Regions from separate parts of the Marinobacter bohaiensis genome, predicted to be linked through region 1. Evidence: predicted binding sites of a transcription regulator. Region 1 holds the regulator's gene; each other region holds the start of a gene.

Region 1 (2,268 bases):
TTGCCCTGGCTCAGATGGGGCGTCGTGTGGTGGTCCTGGACGCTGATCTGGGACTGGCCAACATCGACGTGCTGCTGGGCATCACCGCCCAGCACAACCTGTCCGACGTGCTGAACGGTCAGTGCGACCTGCGCGACGTCCTGGTGGACGGGCCGGGCGGCATCAAGATCGTTCCGGCGTCCTCCGGCACCCAGCGCATGACTCAACTGACGCCGATGGAACACGCCGGACTGATCAACGCGTTCAGCGAACTGGGCGACCAGATCGACGTGCTCATCGTGGACACCGCCGCCGGCATCTCCGAATCCGTGGTCAGCTTCCTGCGAGCGTCCCAGGAGCTGCTGCTGGTGGTCTGCGACGAGCCCACCTCCATCACTGACGCCTACGCCCTGATCAAGCTGATGAACCGTGATTACGGCACTAACCGTTTCCGCATCCTGGCCAACCAGGTACGCAACGACCAGGAAGGCAAGCACCTGTTCGGCAAGTTGACCCGGGTGACCGAGAGATTCCTGGATGTTGCACTACAATATGAGGGCATCGTCCCGTTCGACGAGGCGGTCAAGAAAGCGGTACAACGTCAGCGTGCAGTGCTCGAAGCCTATCCCCGCGCCAAGGCGTCGCTGGCCATCAATGCCCTGGCCCAGAAAGTCGACAACTGGCCATTGCCGTCGTCGCCGCGGGGGCACCTGGAATTTTTCGTAGAGCGTCTGGTTGACGCCTGATGCAGTACGCCGGCCGACAGGGCAGGTGGTATGGCGGTCAAACGGGCTGTTTGGGTAATCCGGATTGATGACGTTGGCAAAAGGCCTTGGAATCTACCAACAAAGCAGTGAGCGGAGTGCGGCCCGGCAACTGGTCGAGGATCACGCGCCGCTGGTGAAGAAGATCGCGCTGCACATGATGGCGCGGCTGCCCGCCTCTGTGCAGTTGGAAGACCTGATGCAGGCCGGCATGATCGGCCTGCTGGAGGCCGCGCAAAAATACGAAGCCAATAAAGGCGCTTCCTTCGAAACCTACGCCGGTATCCGTATCCGTGGCGCGATCGTTGACGAGATCCGCCGGGGTGACTGGGTGCCGCGCTCCGTCCATCGCAACACCCGTCGCATCGCGCAGGCCATCAAGGCCGTCGAGGCCCGTACCGGCGAGGAAGCCAGGGATGCGGACGTCGCCGCCGAGCTGGAAATGACGCTCAACGAATACCACGCCTGCCTCGCCGACTCGAGCGGCGGACGACTTTTTAGCCTCGATGAGCTAAATGAATCCGGCGAGGTGCCGATAGACAATGAAGATGCGGTATCTGACGCCCCCTATGCGGAGTTGTCCGAAGCCGGTTTTCGGCACAGTCTGGCTCAGGCCATTGACGGGCTGCCGGAGCGCGAAAAGCTGGTCCTGAGTCTGTATTACCAGGAAGAGCTTAACCTCAAGGAAATCGGCGCGGTCATCGGCGTCAGCGAGAGTCGCGTCAGCCAGATCCACAGTCAGGCGGCACTGCGTCTGAAAGCGCGCCTGAGCGACTGGCAACCGGGCTGATTCGACACTAGAGAACGGTACAAACTGTAGTTTTTGGTAACGGGTGCTTTACAGCGTCCGTGGACTGGACAGAATAGGCGGTGCCTTTTGATCCCGCCGGCACGGTGTGGCCGGTCAGAAGGAGGCGGGCCGGCACGATTGGTATCCCGGGTTGTAACGATTGGAGGTCCCATTGGACAAGAACATGAAAATTCTGATCGTGGATGATTTCTCCACGATGCGGCGCATCATCAAGAACCTGCTGCGCGACCTCGGTTTCACCAATACCGACGAGGCCGACGACGGCAACACAGCGCTGCCCATGCTCAAGAGCGGCAAGTACGACTTCCTCGTCACCGACTGGAACATGCCGGGCATGTCCGGCTTCGAGCTGTTGCAGGCCTGTCGTGCCGACGACACGCTCAAGGACCTGCCCATCCTGATGGTCACGGCCGAAGCCAAGCGCGACCAGATCGTGGCCGCCGCCCAGGCCGGCGTCAATGGCTACGTGGTGAAACCGTTCACGGCAGCGGTCCTCAAGGAAAAGATTGAGAAGATCTTCGAACGCATCCAGTCCTGAATATCAGAGCGCCAATCATGGGCAATCCAAAAGACGACAATGCGGGGAAGCTCGACCCTGAAGTCACCGAAAAGCTGAAGCAGCAGGCGACTGACCTCAAGGCGCAGGTGGATGCCGGGGATTACGCGGCGGCGATGCGTCTGATCAACGAGCTCAACGACGTGCGGGACCAGAGC
Region 2 (2,268 bases), on a different contig from region 1:
TAGTTGCGGGAAATAAGGGTTTGCGGAGAGAAACCGTAGGCTTTTTTGAACGCCCGGCTGAAATGGGAAAGATTGATAAAGCCACAGCTCATGGCGGCTTCGCTGACACTGGAGAACTGATTCCGTTGCAGACCACGGTAGCTGGCTTCAAGTCGTCGTTCCAGTAGCCAGCGCATCACGGTCGTGCCCTGACGGGCAAAGAGCCGGTTCAGGGAGCGGGGCGATAGGTGGGTTTCCCTGGCGATTGTGGCGATCGTCAGCGTGCTATCTTCGAGGCTACCTTGCAGGAAGTGCTGAACGCGCTCAAGCGGGACCCTGTCCCGGCGCAGCGTATCACCGCTACTGGCGCCATCAAGCGCGGTAGAAAGCACGTCCAGAACCGAGGGCAGGAGGCGTCCGCCGGACCGCTGCAAGGCGTCCTCAAGGTTCCAGGCCTCAGCCAGCATGCTTCCGGACAGGCGCCCCAGCGGCGTCTGTCCACTGAGTGGCTGCCCCAGCAGATCCTCGATATGCGGAATGTGGTGCCTCATCACGCCCCGGGGAACCGTGAGCACCACCTGATCATCACCGGCTGGAAACTGATAGTGGTAGGGCTGGGCGCTGTCCAGAACCACGAGATCGCCGGCGTTCTGGATGGCGTCGAGGCCGCGCTGGCTGACCAGAGCCTTATCGCAGAACGACAGGGAAACGAAGTACTGTCCATCACCGGCATCATCCAGGTGATTGGAGTAGTCAACGGGCCGGGACTGGATTCGTGTGATTGAGCCCGGGCCGAAATCTCGCGCCTCGAGATAGCCATCAAACGGACCGTGACTTAACTGCTGATTGATGGTTTGCCGATACGTGCGACCAACCGCATCCTGCCAGTAGTCGAAGCGTTCATGCTCTCGAACGGCCTGTGTGGAATAACGCATTCTATGTCCCATGCCGGATGGCTTGCCTGGACTCTATTTTAGGGGCTGGGACGCTGCCTCTCCAGTCTCCCGACTCTCTGGCTGGGAGGCATCCGACAGCCTGCGGTCTGCAGCCCGTTACATTCTGTCACTACTGTGATCGCTAAAGTTCTCATCCATTCGGCCGATCTTAACGGGTAACACCTATAACACCTGTTGCAGGCTGGGCCGTCCTATAACTCCCGATAAAGAACAAACGACGGCGTGCGACCCACTCGATAGTCCATGGGAGAACCCCGTTCATGCGCAGTATGTCATTCGGGCAAAAGCTGTTAGCCGCCGTCGCGGTCCTTTTCATCCTGGTGATCAGTGTTTACGCCGTCATGGGCGACCGGCGTCTGATCGGTACCACGGAAACCTACGTTGATGCCCTGGTCGACGACTCGGTGGCCCAGAGCACGGCCAGTATCGCGGAATGGCTGAACAGCCGTCTGGATATCACCGAGGGTGCGGCCCGCGGCCTGGCTCCCATGAGTCAGGAAAACCAGGCGCGTGCGGTCTTGCAGGCGGCCACGCAGGGCGGCGGGTTCGAGAACGTCTACGTGGGCCGGGCCGACGGTTACATGCTGATGCCCACCGCCAAGGCGCAGGCGACGCTGCCCGACGACTACGATCCCCGTGTCCGCCCCTGGTACAAGCTGGCCAATTCCACCGGCGGGCGGGCCACGTTCACCGAGCCGTACCAGGACGCCAGCAGCGGTAACCTCATCATTTCCACTGTGGCGCCGGTGACATCGGGCACCTATCAGGGCGTGGTCGGCGGTGACATCACCCTGGCCACCATCGACCGCCTGCTGTCCACGCTAACCCTGGCCGATACCGGCTATGCCACCCTGATCACGCGGGAAGGCAAGATTCTCTACCATCCGGATCGCGAGCTGGTCGGCAAGAACATCGAGGAACTGATCGGCGATCGGCCCCAACTCGACGGGTCCACCCATCACTACGAATTCAATGACGCGGAATGGCGCACCAGTTTCCACGCCATCGACGACGCCCGCGGCGTGGAGTGGTACCTGGGCACCCTGGCCAACGAAGACAAGATCATGGCGCCGGTGCAGGAAGCGCGCATCGCCGGCTCCATCGTCGCGGTGATCGGCATCATCGTGACGCTGATCCTGCTTAATGTGGCGGTGCGCCTGCTGATGAAGCCGGTGCGCAACCTGCGCGATGCCATGCAGGACATCGCCAGCGGCGACGCGGACCTGACCCGTCGGCTGGAGGTGAGCAGCCAGGACGAGTTCGGCCAGACCGCCGAGAACTTCAACGCCTTTATCAGCAACGTGCAGGACGTTGTCCGGGACGTGCAACGTGG
Region 3 (2,268 bases), on a different contig from region 1:
GGTCTTCCAGACGAATCTCGGAGTCGGCGACATCGGCCGTGGACGCATCAACCACAGACGCACTGCCGCCCAGATCGATGGGATTGCGACTGGCCGCCTCGGTGAAACCCACCGGATCCTTGAAGTAGCCGGAAATGGCCTGTTTCTCTTCCGGCGTCGCGGTCATGGTGAGCCACATCACCATGAAGAAGGCCATCATGGCCGTCGCGAAGTCGGCAAAGGCTACCTTCCAGGAGCCACCGTGATGGCCGCCGGAAACCTTCTTGACCCGTTTGACGATGATCGGCTGTTCTTCCACGGCGAACCTCAGTAACCAGCCAGCGGCTTACTTGGAGCGGACATGATCGTTGAGCTCCTGGAACTCCGGCCGTTTGTCACTGGGCAGCGCCTTACGGCCAAACTCGATGGCCATCTGCGGCGCCTGCCCGGCGACCGTCGCCAGGATGGCGGATTTGGCGCATTCGTAGGCGCGCAGTTCGTATTGGGCCTGGTGTTCCATAGCGGTGGAGGTGGGCCCGACAAAGCCATAGCCCATCCAGATCCCCAGGAAGGTACCGACGAGCGCCGCGGCCACCTTCTGACCGATCATCTCCGGCGGACCGCCCAGCAGACTCATGGTGATCACGATGCCCAGCACGGCCGCCACGATCCCCAGCCCTGGCAGGGCGTCCGCCACCTTGGCGACGGCGTGGGACGGCTCGTGCAACTCATGCTCGCGATTGTCCAGCTCCTTGTCCATCAACCCTTCGAGTTCGTGGGGCGCCATGTTGCCGGAGCTGATGATGCGCATGTAGTCGGTAATGAAATTCAGTAGTTTCTTCGACTTCATCACCGCCGGATAGCTGGTGAAGATCTGGCTTTCACCGGGATTATCGATGTCTTCTTCGATGGCCATTACGCCCTGCTTGCGCGACTTGTCGAACAGGTCGTAGAGCAGACTGAGCAGATCCAGGTAGAAGGCCTTGTTGAAGGGCGAACCGGTCAGCAACCGCAGCATCCCGGAAATCGTTTCCTTGATGGTGTGCATCGGGTTGGAAATGATGAAGGCGCCGATGGCCGCGCCGAAGATGATCAGCACTTCGAGCGGCTGCCACAGGGCCATCAGCTGCCCCTTGGACAGCACAAAACCGCCCAGCACACTGGCCGCGACTATGATTGCACCGAGGATTAATGCCATTTGCTGCTAACTGCCTCTATTACTAGCCTGCCCGCCCGGCCCGATAGCCGGTACTGCCGGGATTCAGCCCCTGGCACGCGGATACGATTTGACGGGAAAGGTGAACGCCGGCCCCGCTGACACCGGTCGTGCCCTGGCGCCTGTTGAGGAGCCCCCGGAATGTCGAAAAAGATTCCGGAGCCATTCCAGCACTTTCCTGCATATCGGCACGAACGGCGCCAGCTTGAGCGTCCGTTGGACCGGAAATTTTTCAGAATCATAGCAAGAGCCGGCATTGAGCGCGAAAAATGCGCCCCTGCACAACCCGGTCTATCCTCCCCCCGCGACTCGTCGCCAATCTGTTAAGATGCCGCATCACTGACCAACGATACGGACTGCGAGAGCAACCATGCCCGACCTGCCCCTGGTGATTGAAACAGACACCCTGGCGTCACTGATCGATAACGAGGAGGACATCCTCATCATCGACCTGTGCCATCCGGAGCGCTACGCCAGCGGCCACATTCCGGGTGCGGTCTATGTGCATCCCCAGGAAACGCTGCTGGGCTACCCGCCGGCGCCGGGCAAGCTGCCCACGGTGGAAGCCCTGCAGGAACTGACCGCCCGGATCGGCCTGACGCCCGACAAACCCGTGGTGGTGTACGACGACGAAGGCGGTGGCTGGGCCGGTCGTTTTATCTGGCTGCTGGACTGCATCGGTCACGAGCACGCCAGCTACCTGAACGGTGGCTGGCTGGCCTGGCAGGCGGAGGAGCGCGAGCTGACCACCGACGTACCGGATCCGCAGCCTGGCCACTACCCGATCATCATCCGCCCGGAACCAACGGCCACGCTGGACGAAGTACTCAAGGGACTCGACTCCCCGGACCAGGTCATCTGGGACGCGCGCTCGCCCGGGGAATACTACGGTCAGCGCATCGCCGCCGCCAAGGCGGGACACATACCGGGTGCGCACAACCTGGAGTGGACCCAGTTGATGGACACCACCCGGGAGTTGCGACTCAAGCCCGATGCCGAACTGCGTGAACTGCTGGAACAGCACGGCTTCAAGCCATCCCGAACACTGATCACTCACTGCCAGACCCACCACC

The links. The regulator FliA, encoded in region 1, starts transcription of late flagellar genes. The targets are predictions, from matches to a motif close to CTAAAGTTTNNNNNNNNNNNGCCGNTAA.
Region 2: DKK67_RS09950 (methyl-accepting chemotaxis protein) is a predicted target of FliA. The motif match lies at 1,057-1,084, and genes of this name have one in related genera.
Region 3: motA (flagellar motor stator protein MotA) is a predicted target of FliA. The motif match lies at 1,378-1,405, and genes of this name have one in related genera.

What each region holds. Positions count from the first base shown of each region.
Region 1 is NZ_QGEH01000004.1:74,413-76,680, reverse strand. Features, by position in the region: gene DKK67_RS16990 (MinD/ParA family protein) at 1-725, shown strand, start outside; gene DKK67_RS16985 (RNA polymerase sigma factor FliA) at 793-1,533, shown strand; gene cheY (chemotaxis response regulator CheY) at 1,706-2,092, shown strand; gene DKK67_RS16975 (protein phosphatase CheZ) at 2,110-2,268, shown strand, end outside.
Region 2 is NZ_QGEH01000001.1:2,214,370-2,216,637, forward strand. Features, by position in the region: gene DKK67_RS09945 (helix-turn-helix domain-containing protein) at 1-914, opposite strand, end outside; gene DKK67_RS09950 (methyl-accepting chemotaxis protein) at 1,196-2,268, shown strand, end outside.
Region 3 is NZ_QGEH01000001.1:1,583,243-1,585,510, reverse strand. Features, by position in the region: gene motB (flagellar motor protein MotB) at 1-298, opposite strand, end outside; gene motA (flagellar motor stator protein MotA) at 326-1,177, opposite strand; gene DKK67_RS07055 (sulfurtransferase) at 1,566-2,268, shown strand, end outside.